4 regions of the Thioalkalivibrio sp. ALR17-21 genome follow, and region 4 is predicted to be linked to each of the others. Evidence: predicted binding sites of a transcription regulator. Region 4 holds the regulator's gene; each other region holds the start of a gene.

Region 1 (4,229 bases), on a different contig from region 4:
CCGGTGGCCGGCTTGCCGCCGGCAGGCTTGCGGGATGCGGGCTTCGACTTGCGCGCCGGCGTGTCGTGGCCCGGGCCCTGCGGCGCCGGGATCTCCAGCGTCAGCCCGAGGCGACGGTTCGCGACATGAATGCCGCCCAGCTTGCGGATCGCGCCCTCGTCCAGGCTCTCCGGCAGATCCACGTGCGAATGTTCCTGCTGCAGCCCGATGCGGCCGATGTCCCGGCCCTTGAGACCCCCCTCGTTCGCCAGCGCGCCGACGATCGCGCCCGGGGCGACGCCATGGGTGCGGCCCACCGGCATGTAGTAGCGCACCATACCGGATTCGGGACCCGAATCACGATCGCCCTGACGGCCGCCTTCGCGGCGCTTGTTGTTGCGCTCGCCCTTGTCGCGGCCACCGGAGCGCTCGTCGCGCGCAGCACGGGCCGCACCGGCCAGCGGGTCCGCACCGGCGGTGGCGGAGGCGTCCAGCGGGGACCCCTCGGTGGCCAGCGCCACCAGGGCACCGGCCAGATCCTGCGGCGAGGTCTCGCCATCGGCCAGCAGGCGTTCCACCAGGGCCGCGTGACGGCCCCCGGCGTCATCCGCCACGGCCGCCCGCACGCGTTCGGCGAACCGATCCTCGCGCCGAGCCCGAACCGCCTCGCGGTCGGGCACGGCCTGTTCACGCACGGATTTTCCGGTCAGGCGTTCGATGTCGCGCAGCATGCGCCGCTTGCGCGGCTCCAGGAACAGGATCGCGCGGCCCTTGCGCCCGGCGCGGCCGGTCCGCCCGATGCGGTGCACGTAGACCTCGGCATCGCCCGGGGCATCGAAATTGAACACGTGGCTGATGCGCGGGACGTCGATCCCCCGTGCGGCCACGTCGGTGGCCACGATCACGTCCAGACGACCGTCGCGCAGGTTGGCGACCACGCGCTCGCGCTCGCCCTGCTCCATGTCGCCGTTGAGCGCTGATGCGGCCACGCCGGCGGCGCCCAGCCGATCGGCGATCTCGACCGTCGCCGCCTTGGTACGGGCAAAGACCACCGCCGCGTCCAGATCCGGCTCGGTCTCCATCAGCCGGGTCAGGGCCTCGAGCTTGTTGCGCTGATCGACCAGGCAGTAGCTCTGGTCGATGTCGACGCCGGCCTCGTTGCCCGCACCCACGCGGATCTCTTCCGGCTCGCGCATGTGGCGGTGCGCGATGCGCCGGATCGGCGCCGGCATGGTCGCGGAGAACAGCGTGGTCTGGCGCTCGGCCGGGGTCTGCTCCAGCAGCCACTCGATCTCCTCGACGAAGCCCATGCGCAGCATCTCGTCGGCCTCGTCCAGCACCACCATGCGCAGGCTGGACAGATCGAGGCTCCCGCGGCGGACGTGATCCGCCACGCGGCCGGGCGTGCCGACCACCACCTGGGCCCCGTCGCGCAGGGCGCGCAGCTGCTGGCCCATCGGCTGGCCGCCGTAGACCGGCAGGATCTCGATGCCGTCCAGACCCGCCGCGAAACCGCTCAGGGCGTCGGCCACCTGTCCGGCCAGCTCGCGGGTGGGGGCCAGCACCAGGGCCTGCGGCGCCTTCAGGGCCGCGTCCACGCCATCCACCAGCGGCAGGCCGAACGCGCCGGTCTTGCCGGTACCCGTCTGGGCCTCGCCCAGCACGTCGCGACCACCCAGCAGGGCGGGGATGCAGGCGGCCTGGACCGCGGTGGGGGTGGCAAAGCCCAGATTCGACAGGGCACGGACCAGCGACTCGGACAGACCGAGCTGGTCAAAGGAGGGAGATTCGGACATCACACAGTACTCACACGGGCCGGAAACAGCGACGGCACAGGATGTGCCCCGGGCCCGGCGAAAAGGAATGACCACACGGTCAGCTGCGCACTATACACGAAACGCGAGGGCCGTGCGGGTCCGCCGGCCTTGGCGGCGTACAGAGCCTGGTCCGGAAGTAGACCCCATGGATCGCATCGCAATCCATGAAGTCTTCGGGATCGGCCAATATCGGCGCCAAACAAAGACCCTTTGGCACAGATACTTGCGATGCCATCCATATCAGAGAGTGACATACCGCTCCACCGCCGCCCGGACTTCTCGTTGGGGTGATAAAGCCGTCATTGCAGATGATCCATGTCCGGGGTGCCGTCCGAGGCGTCGTGCAGGCCTTGAGGAAACACTGATCCGCTTTAGTTTTCGGCAGGGGAGTCGTCACAACCTGTACGATCCGCCCTTTTGGGCGACTCTACCCGACCAAATGATCAAGGAATCCACGATGGGCAAATCTCTCAGTATTCGCGCGAAAATCCAGCTCCTGGTGGCGCTCCCGCTGATTGCGCTGATCGTGATCGCGCTGCTCTCGGTGCGCTTCATGGGGGACATCGAGGCCGGCGTGGACCGCGTACACCAGGACCGCGTCATCCCGCTGCAGCAGCTCAAGGAGATCGCCGACGATTACGCGGTGCTGGTGATTGACGCCGTCAACAAGGCCGATCACGGGATGCTCACCGCCGAAGAGGCCCTGCAGGACGTGCGCGGCGCCCGTTCGCATATCGATCAGCAGTGGGAAACCTACATGGCGACCGAACTCACCGCAGAGGAGGCGCGCCTGGCCGAGGAAGCCCGCGGCCTGTTTCGCGATGCCAACGCGGATCTGGACCGACTGGAACGCGCCCTTTCCGGGATGTCCGGCAACGTCTCGGGCGAACTGAGCGAATTCAACGGCCCGCTGTATGCATCCATCGATCCGATCAGCGCCAAGATCAACGAACTGGTGGACCTGCAACTCCGTGTCGCCGGAGAGGAAGCGACCCGGATCGCCGAGCTGCACAACCGCTCGGTCTTCATTTTCATCGCGGTCGCCCTCGCCGGATTCATCGTCGTACTCGGCACCGGATGGATGACCTACCGGGGGGTTGCCGGCCCTCTGGGCCGCATGCGCGCGACCATGGAGGGCATCGTCAGTGACCATGACCTCGCCCGACGAGTGGACGTCGAAAGCCACGATGAACTGGGTTCCACGGCCATTTGCCTGAACACCATGCTCGACGAGTTCCAGAACACGATCGGCGAGCTGCGCGGCATGACCGACCAGATGGCCTCGGCGGCGGAAGAACTCTCGGCGGTGTCGACCCAGACCAAGACGAATCTGGATCAACAGGGATCACAGACCGAACAGGTCTCCACCGCGATGAACGAGATGACGGCTACCGTGCAGGAAGTCGCACGCAACGCCTCGGACGCCTCCAGCGCCACCCACGAAGCGGATCGCGAATCGCGGGAGGGCGGCAAGGTGGTGGAATCGGTCGTCGGCGACATCGGCCGGCTTGCAACCGAGGTCGGGCAGATCGCCGAAGCCGTCCAGTCCCTGGACGAACAGAGCCAGAAGATCGGCAGCGTGCTGGACGTCATCCGTGGCATCGCCGAGCAGACCAACCTGCTGGCGCTCAACGCCGCGATCGAGGCCGCGCGCGCCGGCGAGCAGGGTCGCGGCTTCGCGGTGGTGGCCGACGAGGTCCGCACCCTCGCCTCCCGCACTCAGGATTCCACCGCCGACATCCAGTCGACCATCGAGAACCTGCAGGCCGGCACCCGCAACGCCGTGGACGCCATGGGCCGGGGCCGCGAGATGGCCGAAAACACCGCCAGCAATGCGCAGGAGGCCGGTGACGCGCTGAGCCGGATCGTCGCGGCGGTGGAACGCATCCGCGACATGAACACCCAGATCGCCAGTGCCGCCGAGGAACAGAACTCCGTGGCCGAGGAGATCAACCGCAATATCATTTCCATCAACGAGGCGACCAGCGAGAGCCTTGGCGGGGCCAACCAGACCGAGACCGCCAGCCACGATCTGACCAATATCGCCTCGCGGGTGCGCGACCTCGCCTCGCGCTACCGCATCGGTCAGTAGGGGTGCTGCCCGAGTGAACTGTTAGACTGTGAACTCCATCACGATGGATGTTCACAGTCCCATGTCCGACGCGCATGCCGACACCGCCTTCCGGGCGCAACTGCGACACCTGCGGATGTACGTGGCGCTGGGGGCGCTTGTGTGGACCCTGTTCTTTGCCGGGCTGAGCCTGTGGCTGCTGGACCACTTCCGGACGATGACCCTGGATCTCGCCTATCAGGAGGCGCAGGCGAACTTCAACAAGGATCAGGCCTTCCGTTTCTGGGGCACCCTGCACAGCGGGGTCTACGTGCCGGTGAGCGATCTGGTCCAGCCCAACCCGTACCTGGCACACCTGCCGG
Region 2 (4,229 bases), on a different contig from region 4:
GTCGCACGTTCAGCATGGATCCAGCGTAACACTCTCCAGCGATGCTACCGCGAGGCAGGCGGCCCGGGCGCCGTGGCGTTCGAGCACGGTCCATTCGTCCAGCCGCAGACCGGCGGCGCGCAGCTGGGCGCGGAACTCGTCCTCGTAGGTGACGCGGCCGAAGTCGATGCTGGTGATCCGGCGCAGGGCGGGCTTGAGACGCTCCAGCACCGGTGACGGGCGCTGCTGGATGGTCTGGGTGAAGTAGATCCGACCGCCGGGGCGCAGCAGGCCGGCACAGTGGCGCAGGGCCGCCCCGGGATCCGGCAGCAGCATGAAACTGGCGGAGAAATACACCGCGTCGTAGGGGCCGCCGGCGTGCTCGTAGACCGATTGCCGGTGCACCGTGACCCGGGCGGACACAGGCGATGCCGCCAGCCGCTGCTGCGCGCGTTCGACGTAGTCGGGGTCGATGTCGATCCCCGTGATCGCGAGCTCCTTGCGTGTGACGGCATCGGCGTTCGCCAGCAGTGCGCCGGCGGTACCGATCCCGACGTCCAGCAGGGCCACCCGGGGCGGCAGGCGCTCCAGGACTTCGGCGTACCAGCGCGCGGTCATGCGCAGGATCAGGCTGTCGTAGATGCGGCTTCGGAGCATGTGCTGGGCGGTTCGCGGGGGGCGGCCGGGACGAACACGCAGGATACCGGATCGTGCCCGCGTGCGTGGATCCGTGCATGCCCGGGCGAGGGCACGCGCGGCATTGAGGTGGCGCAGGTTCGCCGCATGGGGTCCGGATTATCGGTCTGCAGGGTTGGTTGATGCCCGAGTGAAGGGCTCGGTCTTGGAAGACGCCGTTGTCAATGTGGTTTAAGTTTCGGGACTTTGTGGCGTTAAATAGTTCACAGATTTTTCAAAGGGGATCCCGATGCAATGGCTCGCTAACCTCAAGCTTCGCAGCAAGCTGGGGCTCGCCTTCGGCGTGGTCCTGCTCCTGATGGTGGCCATGGCGGTGACCAGCCTGACCGGGGACCGGTACACCACGGCGCAGTACGAGGCGGCGATGGAACGCATGGAGGACGTGCAGTTCCAGATCCAGATGGAGACCCAGCACGTCAAATGGGCGCTGGACCTGTCGCAGTCGCTGCTGACCGGCAATGAATTCACCGGCGAGCTGGACCATACCCAGTGCAATTTCGGGCGGTGGTATTACGATTTCCAGGAATCCGAAGCCTACGAAATGGCCAGCCCGGAATTTCGCCGGGCGTTCGACCGCCTGGAACAGCCGCATTACAACCTGCACGCCAGCGCACATGCCATTACGGGGGCCGTGCGGGACGGCAATGACGGCGAAGCGGAGGCGACCTACAGTCGGCAGACACTCGCGCATCTGGAAACCATGGAGCAGGGTCTGCAGCGCATGCAGGAATTGCTGACGGCCGAAAGCGAGGCCATGAGCGAAGCCGCGCGCGGCGCACAGTTCCGGGCGGCGGGGATCATGCTCGGTACCTCCGGCGTGGCGATCCTCGCCGGGGTGCTGATGGCGATACTGCTGGCCGGCTATCTGGTGCGCGCGATCGACGCCCTGCGTGCCCGGGCGGTGGAAATGGCGGACGGCGACCTGCGCGGAGAGCCGCTGCCGGTGCGTGGCTGCGACGAGATCGGCGTGGCGACCGACGCCTTCAACACCATGGAACAGGACATGCAGAGCCTGGTGCGCCAGGTGGTGGATTCCGGGGAGCAGGTCGCCTCGGCGACGGATCAGCTGGCGGCGGTGGCCGAGCAGACCCGCAATGGCGTGGCGCGCCAGAAGGATGAGACCGATCAGGTGGCCACCGCGATGAACGAGATGTCCGCGACCGTGGCCGAGGTGGCGAGCAATACCCAGTCCGCGGCGGACGCGGCCGGCGCCGGCGATCAGGCGGCCACCGAGGCCAACGCGACCACGCGCCAGACCGCCGAGGCGGTCGACCGGCTGTCTTCCGAGATCCACTCTTCGTCGGATGCGGTGCGCGAGGTGGCCGAGAAGAGCGAAGAGATCGGCCAGATCCTGAACATGATCCAGGAGATCACCGAGCAGACCAACCTGCTGGCCCTGAACGCGGCGATCGAGGCGGCGCGGGCCGGCGAGGCCGGCCGTGGCTTTGCGGTGGTGGCCGACGAGGTGCGGGTGCTGGCCGGGCGTACCCACGAGTCCACCGAGCGGATTGGTTCCATCATTACCGGCCTGCAGAAGGGCGTGAAGAACGCGGTGGGCGCGATGGAGACCAACGAGAACAGTGCCCGCAGCGTGGTCGAGGAAGTCCACGGTGTGCGCGATCGCCTGGAGCAGCTGAGCCAGTCCATCCGCACGATTGACGAGATGACCACCCAGATCGCCAGCGCGGCCGAGGAGCAGAGCACCGTCTCCGAGGAGATCAACCGCAACGTGCAGAACATCAGCACCGTCGCGGACGAGAGCCTCAGCGCCTCCAGCCAGGTGGCCACGGCCAGCGAGCAGCTTTCGCGACTGGCGTCCGAATTGCGCCAGCGCGTGGAGCGTTTTCGGGTGTAGGATAAGACGGGTCGAACGGTGGAAGGCCGGAGGCCCGCATGTCCACAGCAAGGAACGCCGTAGATCGGCTATGGCGAATGCCTGCGCCCACGCTGGCGGTCGCGGGCTTTTTTGTGCTCGCCGGATGTGGTGTCGATACTTCGCGGGACGACCCGACGATGCTGCGGGTGGGGCTGTACGAGAACGAGCCCAAGATCTACACACGGGAAGACGGACGCCCGGCCGGGCTGTTCCCGGTCCTGCTGGAGGCCCTGGCCGAGCGGGAAGGGTGGCGCCTGGAGTACCGGGACTGCCAGTGGGCCGAATGCCTGGCGCAACTGGAGGGGGGCGAACTGGACCTGATGCCGGATGTGGCCCTGACCGGGGAGCGCGAGCATCGGTTTCGTTTCCACGAAATCCCGGTCGCGCAGTCATGGAGCCAGGTCTATGCCCCGCGCGAGGCGTCGGTGCGCTCGCTGGCGGACCTGACGGACCAGCGGATCGCGGTGCTGGAGGGTTCGGTGCACGAGGGCTGGCTGACCCGGGAGATGGAGCCGTCGGGGGATGGTGAGCCGCGCCTGGCAAGCCGCCAGTCTCTGGACCGGGTGCTGGAGGCGGTGGACGCGGGGGCTGCGGACGTCGCGGTGACCAACAATTTCCACGGCGGGCGTCACGCGGAGCGCTCCGGGCTGTTCGAAACGCCGGTCTCCTTCGACCACACGGGGCTGTATTTCGCCGCCTCGCCCGCGCTGGACCCGGCCATCCTGGAGGCCGTGGATCGTCATCTGGCTTCGTGGAAGGGCACGCCCGATTCACCGTATCACCGTGCCATGGCCGAGACGCTGACCCCGGAAGTCCGGGGGGTACTGCCCCGCTGGGCGGCGCCGGTCCTTGCGAGCGCGGGCGGGCTGGTGCTTCTGTTCGGCGTGCTGGCACTGGTCCTGCGCTGGCAGGTGCGGTGGCGCGCGCGGGAACTGAAACGGGCCAACCGCCGCTTTCGGCATCTGCTCGACAGCTCGCCGGTGGTGATCTACTCGCTGTCCTCCGCCGGGGACCCGCTGCACTGGGTCAGTGGCAACCTCCATCCGCTGTTCGGCTACTCCCCCGAGGAAGCGCTGCGACCCGGCTGGTGGCGTGAACGTCTGCATCCGGAGGACCGAACCCTGGCCCGGCGGGCGCGTGAACAGGCGCGGGAGCAGGGACATGCGGTGATCGAATACCGATTGTATGACGCCCGGGGCCGGGTGCGCCGCGTGCGGGACGAGATGCAGTGGAGTCCCGCGCCCACCCGTAGTGGAGTGGGCGAGATCATCGGCAGCTGGACCGACCTGACCCAGAGCTTTGAACAGCGTGAGCAGCTGCGCCTTCTGAGCCATTACGACAGCCGGACCGGGCTGCCCAATCGGACCCTGCTGCACGACCGGATCGGACACAGCATCGAGATGGCGATGGGGCAGGACGAGTCGCGACGGCTGATCGTCCTGCTGGATGTCGACCGCTTCAAGGGGCTGAACGAGACGCTGGGCACGGCGCTGGCGGACCAGGTCCTCCTCGGCGTCGCCCAGCGTCTGTCACAGTATGCCGGCCCGCAGGACACGGTGGCGCGCTCCGGCGCGGACGAGTTTGCCCTGCTGCTGGAAGGGCCGCCAGCGGGGGAGGCCCGCGAGCAGTGGCTCGACGGACTCCTGGACGTGCTGCGCGAACCGTTCCGGCTGGCGGG
Region 3 (4,229 bases), on a different contig from region 4:
AGCATACGAATGGCCTTCGCGAGTGGAAGGGCGCGAGTTGGCCAGTTTGACGGCGCCGGAGACCCTTTCCTGCACGTCCGGGAGCAGCAGGTTGGTGAATTCCAGGCGGCTGCCATAGGGGATCTCCTGCAGCACTTCATTCGGCAGTTCCACGCACATGCCTTCGGCCGAAAGGTCCACCACCGATCCCTCGATCGGTTCTTCGTGCATCTCGCCCTGGATCTGCAGGGTCGGGCGGTTGCTCAGGGGGATATGAACGCGGAAGGTCTCGCGACGCTGCAGGTATTGCAGTTCGGCGGGATACGGACACTCGTAGAGGTCTCCCGGCGATTCGCTCACGATCTGGCGGACCTCGGTGGTAAACCGCACGGCCACGCCGCGCAGGGTCGCGAAGACGCGCAGGGGCTGGCCGGGCCGGATCCGCTGGTGGAGGGAAGGGGGTTGCAGCTGGTCGAGGTAGAGACGTCGTGCGTCGGCATCCAGACGAATCAGCGCCGAGGTGTACAGCGGGCCGCTTTCTTCCAGGCGGATACTGACCAGCGTCAGGCCGTGGTCCAGGTCGCGCAGTATCTGGCCGATGCGTTCCGGGGTGTCGACGGTATAGTCGTTGTCATCCATGAGGGCACGTCGCGTCCGAAGTGGGTTCGCGCATCATACACCCTGTGACGGAGTTCACGCCTTTCCGGCCCAACTCGGGCTCAGGCGCGGGTGATGGTCTGGCCGGTGGTTCGGCGATGACGGGCCTTGCCGTAGGGGTCGTAGGTCGTGGCCGGTCCGTTGTCTTCGCCACGCAGGATCTGCATGGACATCTGCACCCGGCGCTGGTTGCGTTCGATCAGCCGGGCGTTGCCCTGGTTGAGTTCGTTGCAGCGTTCGATCGTCGCCCGCAGCGCCTGCCAGCGGTCGTTGAGGTGCTCCCCTCCCTCCAGACGCGCGAACAGCCGCGCTACCCCTTCCGGGGTGAACTCGGCACCGCGAGCTTCGATCCATTGCTGCTGTTTGCGGGTTTCGGTTTCCAGTGCCTGCAGCAGTTCCTGCTTGCGCTGGACCGCGGCCTGCAGCCGCTCCGGCTCCCGTGACTCGATGGCCCGGGTTTCCTCCAGCAGGATATCCTCCAGCCGTTGTCCGAGACGGATGGATTCCTCCAGGGAAGGACGGATTCCGGTTTCGTCGGTCACCACCGGATCACCGCAGCAGGCCTTCGATTTCCATCATGCGATCGGCCAGTTCCTCGTTGTCGATCGGGTAGTTCCCCTGAGCGATCGCCTCGCGGATCTCGGCCACCTTCGCCTCGTTGAACGGCGCGGCCTCGCTGGCTTCGCCGCTGCCGTTCATGGCCTGGGCGGCACCGGTCAGGGTGACGGCGTCACCGCTGGCGGCCCCGCTGTTGCCGGCGCGGTCCACCCCGTTGCTGCCGGTGCGGGCGTCGTCGTCACGGCCGCGGACCCCGCCGTTCTGGCTGTCGGGGCGCAGGCCATTGATGTTGGGGCCTTTGATATCCATGACTTTGTCCTGTCGTTTGACTGGTCTGCCTCGTGTATCGGCCGGAATGCCCGAAACTGTAGGGTCGGTTGCGGGATTTCCGTCACATTTTACTACAGGGCGACGCGAACCGTGCCCGATGGCTGGACCTCGCCCTCGATCTCGCGTCCGGAGGAGGTGTTGCGCACGCGGATCCAGTCGCCGGCCGTGGCGTCCTCCAGGGCTTCGCCCTGCATGCGGATAGTGACGCTGCCGCTGCTGGCTAGGATGGTAACGCGCTGGCCGCGCTGGATCACCTGACGCTCATTAACGTGCTGCTGGCCGATGACCTGGCCCTGGCGAATCGCGCGGCGGGTCTGCAGACCGACCACGTCGGATGCGTCCTCGAAATAATGGCTGGCCTGGCGCGACGTCTCGATGCGCTCCATGCGCAGATCGCCCGGCCCCAGGGTCTGCTGGCGCGACAGGTTGCGGCGGGCCACCACCACCTCGGCGTGGCGTTCCACGGTGGCCGGAACGTACACCGACCAGGTCACCGGCCCGGGACAGCGGATGTTGACCGCGGTATTGCCCCTCGGGCGGCCGCCGGGCGGCAGCGAGGCCTCCAGGGGTTCTTCGCAGCGCTTGAGGCGCAGGCGGTCGTCGACATGACCGAGTTGCACCTCCACATCGTCGCCGTTGTGGTCCCCAAGCTGCTGGTGCAGGAACCGTTCCGCGCTGTCACGAATGTTCTGCACCGGCTCGATCTCCGCTTGCGCGGTCGGGGCGAGGAGCGCGAGCATCAGAAGAAGCGCACCCCCGCTGCGGCCCGGGCTGCGGTACGGGAGCAAAGCCTGTAACTTGAAAAGGTGCATGTCCGGTCACCGTTGACCCTGTGTCTTCGTCACGGAATACATGCAGATTCTGTGCCATGGCATCCGGCGCCTGTCCTGCGCGTCCGATGCGTGGTTCAAGCTCCCGCCGGCGCGGCCGTTAGCAGGGAGAACAACCCAGGGGGCGAGAACCGTGAGTCAGTTTATTGACGACGTGAACCAGCGCACGCAGATGGTCGGGCAGAACCGGATGGAGCTTCTGCTGTTCTATCTGGGCGGCACGCAGACCTTCGGGATCAACGTGTTCAAGGTGCGGGAGGTGATTCCGCTGCCGCAGTTGCGCCAGATTCCCGGGTCCGCCGGGGTGGTGCGGGGGGTCACCACCCTGCGCGACAAGACCGTGCCGATCATCGATCTGGCGCGGGCGATGGGGATGCAGTCGACGCGGGTCGGGGCGGACGGCCAGCAGAAGGTCGTGGTGACGGAGTTCAATCGCTCGGTGCAGGGCTTCATGGTATCGGCGGTGGATCGCATCGTGAACGTCAACTGGGACCAGGTGAAGTCGCCGCCGCGCGGCACGGGGCGCGAGTCGTTTCTGGTGGCGGTCACCGAACTCGACAACAAGCTGGTGGAGATCATCGACGTGGAGCGCGTGCTGTCGCTGGTCAATCCGTTGCCCACCGAGGTGTCGGAAAGCGTGCGTTCCGCAGTGGCCGAGCAGACACCCGAGCGTCGGGAAATCGTCATCGCCGACGATTCCGTGGTGGCCCGCCGTCAGATCGAAAGCGCCATCCAGGGGCTCGAGTGGCCCTACGTGCTGTGCAAGGACGGGCGTGAAGCCCTGGATTACCTGGAGGAGAAAGCCGCCGAGGGTCCGATCCACGACACGGTCGAGCTGGTGATCTCGGATATCGAAATGCCGCGCATGGATGGTTACACCCTGACGGCAAAGATCCGCGAGAACGAGCGCCTGCGACCGCTGCGGGTGCTGCTGCATTCCTCGCTCAGTGGCGAATTCAATACCGACATGGTGCGTCGGGCCGGTGCGGATGCGTTCCTCTCCAAGTTCAACCCGGACGAACTGGCCAGTGCGGTCCTGGAACAGATCAACAAGACCGCCTGAGATGTCGGTGGTTGCCGGGGGCGAACGGTTGCCGGCCCGGCCGGGGCGGGTGGCCGGCGCTTGCCGCCCCTTTGCAGGCTGCGGACTCCCGCAAGGCCGCCTCGAAGCCCTATACTGTGGCGGCATGGAATCATCGAACCGAACAACCAGCGGACGGCGGACGGGCCCGGCACGCGTCAAGGCGGAGATGTGTGCGTGATCGATTCCCGTGACTACGAAGAATTCGCGCGCTTTCTCTCCGAGTGCTGTGGCCTGGTGCTGGGGGACAGCCGCCAGTACCTGGTGTCCAGCCGGCTGTCCCGCCTGCTGGACGAATTCGGCTACAAGGACGTGCCGGAACTGCTGCACGCCCTGCGCAAGGCGCCCAGCCCGAAGCTGCGCACGCGCGTCATCGATGCGATGACCACCAACGAAACCTCCTGGTTTCGCGACGGTTTTCCGTTCGAGATCCTGCGCCACGTGATCCTCCCGGAGCTGGCGTCCACGCGGTCGTCGATCAAGGTCTGGTCGGCCGGGTGTTCCAGTGGCCAGGAGCCCTACAGCATCTCGATGGTGGTCTCGGAATGGGAGGCCTCGCGCCCGCGCCGGGTGGTGCCCGTCAGCATTCTCGGCACGGACCTGTCCGAGGGCGTGCTGGAAGACGCCCGCAAGGGAGTCTATGACGGTCTGAGCATCGTGCGCGGGCTGAGCGAGTCGCGGCGGTCCCGGTTCTTCCAGACCGTGCCCGAGGGGCACAAGATCACCCCTGAGGTGCAGCGCCGCTGCCGGTTCCAGAAACTCAATCTGGTCGACAGCTACGCGGCGCTGGGCAA
Region 4 (4,229 bases):
CAGTGGCCCACCGACCCCGAGGTGTCCGCGATGCGTCAGGAACTGCGGGATCTGCGCAGTCTGCTGACGCGGCAGTACGAAGAGAACGAGCAGGCCCGCTGGGCGGCACGGCATCCACTGGCGGCCGAATGCAAGGCGCGGCTGATGGATCTGGGCTTCCGCGAGCCGCTGGCGCGCAGCCTGGCCGGCAGCATCCTCGACGATCACACCTCGGAGGAGGCATGGGAGCGCCTGCGGGCGCGCCTGTCTGGTGCCATCGTGACCGCGCGCGCCTCCATCCTCGACGAGGGCGGGGTGCTCGCGCTGGAGGGACCGACGGGGGTCGGCAAGACCACCACCATTGCGCGGATTGCACTGCGCCAGATCCGCCGCATGGGGCCGGATTCGGTCACCCTGGTCACCATGGACGCCCAGCGCATCGGCGCGACGCGGCAGTTGCAGGCCTTCGGCCAGATGGCGGGAACCGCGGTGCGTGTGGTGGAAACCGAGGCCGAGCTGCGCGAGATGGCGCGTCGTTCGGCGGGCAGTGGGCACCTGATCCTGGTGGATACCGCCGGGCAGTCCCCCCGAACCGCTCCGCGGGAACCCCTGCTGACGGACATGCCTGCGGACGTGCGCGCGGAGACCTGGCTGGTGATCGCGGCCACCACCCAGGGCATGGCCCTGCGGCGGGTGCTGGAGGCATTCGCCCCCACGGAACCCTCGGCCCTGGTGCTGACCAAGCTGGACGAGGCGGAACAGCTGGGGGAGGTGCTTTCGGTACTGCTGGACCAGCCGCTGGGTGTCGCGTTCATGAGCGACGGCCAGCGTATCGCCGAGGATTTCCATCGCGTGGACACTGGCCACCTGACGCGCCTGGCGCTGCAGGAAGAGCCCGAACACGGCGAGGCCGACGCCTGGGTCGACGAGGCGATGCAGGCCTGGCGGCGGCGCGAGGCCTCGGAGCGCGAGGCCCGGCGGCCCCGATCCGAAGATGAACCCGCCGCGGGCGAGGAGCCCGCGCCGCTCGAAATGATTCAACCGGTGCTGAAGGGACATCATGTCACACAACACTAAGCCCCTGAAGGTCGTCGCGGTGGCCTCGGGCAAGGGCGGGGTCGGCAAGACCAATGTCTCGGTCAACCTGTCGGTCGGACTGGCCCGACTGGGACGCGAGGTCATGCTGTTCGATGCCGACCTGGGGCTCGCGAACGTCGATGTGCTGCTGGGCCTGCGTCCGCAGCGGACGCTGCACGACCTGGTGACCGGGGACGTCGAGGATCTGGAAGACGTGATCATCGAGGGCCCGGAGGGAATCCGCGTGGTGCCTTCCGCGTCCGGGATCGCGACCATGGCCAACCTGAGCCGGCCGGAACATCACGGCCTGATCCAGGCCTTCAGCATGTATACGCGGCCGCTGGACGTGCTGGTGGTCGACACCGCCGCCGGGCTGCAGGAGTCGGTAACCAGTTTCTGTCAGGCCGTGCAGGAGACCCTGGTGGTGGTCACCGACGAGCCGGCATCGATGACCGACGCCTATGCGCTGATCAAGGTCCTGCATCGGGATCATGGCGTGAGCCGGTTCCGCGTGGTCGCGAACATGGTGCAGGGCCGTGCCGGGGCGGAACGCGTGATGCAGAAGCTGCAGGCGGTTTGTTCCACCTATCTGCCGGAGGTCATACTGGATCTGGTGGGCGTGATTCCGCTGGATGATGCCCTGCGCCAGGCGGTGCAGAAACGGGCGCCGGTGGTGCAGCAGTCCCCGGGCAGCCCGGCGGGACGGGCGTTCCTCGAGCTCGCGCGCAAGGTCGACGGCTGGCCGGTGGCCCGCGGCGCCAGCGGGGGGGTTGGATTCTTCGTCGAGAGGATGCTGCAAAGCGCATGAACACGCCAAAGAACAGACTTTCGGGATACGCCCGGGCGGGGACCGGGGGACCGGATCAGCTGGTCGCGGACCACGTCGAGCTGGTGAATCGGATCGCCCATCACCTGATGGCCCGGCTGCCGGCCTCGGTGCAGGTGGATGACCTGGTGCAGGCAGGCATGGTGGGGCTGATCGAGGCCGCGCGGCAGTTCGAAGGCGGCCAGGGGGCGACCTTCGCCACCTACGCCGGGATCCGCATCCGCGGGGCGATGATCGACGAGCTGCGTCGCAGCGACTGGACGCCGCGCTCGGTGCACCGCAACAGCCGGCGGATCTCCGAGGCGATGCAGACGGTGGAGGCCCGCGAGGGCCGCGCCGCTCGCGCTCCGGAGATCGCCGAGGAGCTGGGCGTCCCGGTGGAAACCTACTACCAGATGCTGGATGATCATGCCGGTGCCCATCTGTTCGCGCTGGACGAGGTGGGCGGCCCGGAGGGCGAGGCGGATCGCGTGCTGGAAGGGCAGGAGCAGTCCCCGTCGCGGCGCATCGAGGCCGGGGAGTTCCGCGAGGAACTGGCCGGCGCACTGGGCGATCTGCCCGAGCGCGAACGACTGGTGCTCAACCTGTACTACACCGAAGAACTCAACCTGCGCGAGATCGGTGCGGTGCTGGACGTGACCGAATCGCGCGTCAGCCAGATCCGCAGCCAGGCGGTGCACCGTCTGCGGGCGCGTCTGGGCTCGTGGCTCGAAGACGTCGAGTCCCTGCAGATATTCTAAGGTTCAAACACATTCCCGGAGCGAACTGTGGACAAGGGTATGAAAATCCTGATCGTGGACGACTTCTCCACGATGCGGCGCATCATCAAGAATCTCCTGCGGGATCTTGGCTTCAACAACACCATGGAGGCCGACGACGGGAGCACCGCCCTGCCGATGCTGCAGAACGGCGACTTCGATTTTCTGATCACCGACTGGAACATGCCCAACATGCCGGGCATCGACCTCCTGCGCGAGGTGCGCAAGGACGAGCGGCTGAAATCGTTGCCGGTGCTGATGGTCACGGCCGAAGCCAAGCGCGATCAGATCGTGGAGGCGGCAGAGGCCGGCGTGAACGGTTACATTGTGAAGCCCTTCACGGCCGAGACGCTCAAGGAGAAGATCGAAAAGATCTTCGAACGTATTGAAGCTCAAGGCTGAATACCGCGACCGGCTGACACGGCAAGAGAGACCCGATGACCGAACAAGAGAATGCCTCCGGGGAAGACCGGCTCGCGCTGGCGCGGGAGCTGGTGGGCGCTCTGGAAGGCGGTGACGAGGAGGCTTCGCGCCGCCTGATCCAGGAGCTCGCGCGGCCTTACGAGCGCGAACTGTTCGACGAACTGGGCAAACTGACCCGCGAACTGCACGAGGCCCTGGAGAGCTTCCGGGGCGATTCGCGTCTGGTCGAGCTGGCGCAGGACGAGATTCCGGATGCACGCGAGCGTCTGAGTTACGTGGTGACCCAGACCGAACAGGCCACGCACGAAACCCTGAATGCGGTGGAATCGTCCCTGCCGATTGCCGAGGCGTTCGCCGGGCGTGCCGCGGAACTCACCGAGAAATGGACCCGGTTCCGCAACCGCGAACTGTCGGTGGAGGAATTCCGCGAGTTCGCGCGCGAACTCGATGCGTTTTTCGAACAGACCGGCAAGGACACCGAAGAACTGCGCCGGTTGCTGTCGCAGGTCCTGATGGCACAGAGCTACCAGGATCTCACCGGGCAGGTGATCCGGCGGGTCATCCGTCTGGTCACGGACCTGGAGGAAAGCCTGGTCTCGCTGATCCGCCTGTCTTCCGGGCGCCTGGAGAAGGATGCCCGGGCGGCGGCCGAACAGGCCCCGGAGGCGGAAGAAACCGCACGCGAGGAGGACCGCCGCGGGCATGGACCCGCGGTGCCCCACACTCAAGATTCCGGCACGGATGTCGTTCAAGGACAGGACGAGGTGGACGATCTGCTGTCGAGCCTGGGGTTCTAGGGTCCGTCCCGGGATCCCCTTGCACCGGCAGCCATCTGCCGACGATTCGAGTCACCGGAACGGAGAGACCGCATGGCCATCGACCCCAACGACGAAATCCTCCAGGACTTCCTGATCGAGGCGGGGGAGCTGCTGGAAGGCCTGAACGAACAGCTGATCGACCTGGAACAGCATCCGGACGATACCGATCTGCTGAATGCGGTCTTCCGCAGTTTCCATACCATCAAGGGCGGGGCCGGTTTTCTCGGGCTGGACCCGCTGGTGACGGTCTGCCACAACGCCGAAGACGTCTTCAACCTGTTGCGCAATCACGAACGTCAGGTGGACGGTCATCTGATGGACACGATGCTGCGGGTCCTGGACTCGCTC

The links. Region 4 encodes FliA, which starts transcription of late flagellar genes. Its sites were predicted from a motif close to GCTAAAGTTNNNNNNNNNNCNGCCGATA; they were not measured.
Region 1: G020_RS0101820 (methyl-accepting chemotaxis protein) is a predicted target of FliA. The motif match lies at 2,165-2,192, and genes of this name have one in related genera.
Region 2: G020_RS0108865 (methyl-accepting chemotaxis protein) is a predicted target of FliA. The motif match lies at 845-872, and genes of this name have one in related genera.
Region 3: G020_RS0101175 (chemotaxis protein) is a predicted target of FliA. The motif match lies at 2,430-2,457, and genes of this name have one in related genera.

The regions. Positions count from the first base shown of each region.
Region 1 is NZ_ATUL01000002.1:162,860-167,088, reverse strand. Features, by position in the region: gene G020_RS0101825 (DEAD/DEAH box helicase) at 1-1,775, opposite strand, end outside; gene G020_RS0101820 (methyl-accepting chemotaxis protein) at 2,254-3,888, shown strand; gene G020_RS0101815 (ATP-binding protein) at 3,950-4,229, shown strand, end outside.
Region 2 is NZ_ATUL01000014.1:48,928-53,156, forward strand. Features, by position in the region: gene G020_RS0108855 (PhnD/SsuA/transferrin family substrate-binding protein) at 1-16, opposite strand, end outside; gene G020_RS0108860 (bifunctional 2-polyprenyl-6-hydroxyphenol methylase/3-demethylubiquinol 3-O-methyltransferase UbiG) at 10-636, opposite strand; gene G020_RS0108865 (methyl-accepting chemotaxis protein) at 905-2,530, shown strand; gene G020_RS0108870 (EAL domain-containing protein) at 2,608-4,229, shown strand, end outside.
Region 3 is NZ_ATUL01000002.1:14,965-19,193, forward strand. Features, by position in the region: gene G020_RS0101155 (flagellar brake protein) at 1-618, opposite strand, end outside; gene G020_RS0101160 (flagella synthesis protein FlgN) at 699-1,181, opposite strand; gene flgM (flagellar biosynthesis anti-sigma factor FlgM) at 1,186-1,503, opposite strand; gene flgA (flagellar basal body P-ring formation chaperone FlgA) at 1,596-2,264, opposite strand; gene G020_RS0101175 (chemotaxis protein) at 2,488-3,417, shown strand; gene G020_RS0101180 (protein-glutamate O-methyltransferase CheR) at 3,613-4,229, shown strand, end outside.
Region 4 is NZ_ATUL01000007.1:58,304-62,532, reverse strand. Features, by position in the region: gene flhF (flagellar biosynthesis protein FlhF) at 1-1,056, shown strand, start outside; gene G020_RS0105445 (MinD/ParA family protein) at 1,040-1,864, shown strand; gene G020_RS0105440 (RNA polymerase sigma factor FliA) at 1,861-2,622, shown strand; gene G020_RS0105435 (chemotaxis response regulator CheY) at 2,662-3,042, shown strand; gene G020_RS0105430 (protein phosphatase CheZ) at 3,078-3,860, shown strand; gene G020_RS0105425 (chemotaxis protein CheA) at 3,933-4,229, shown strand, end outside.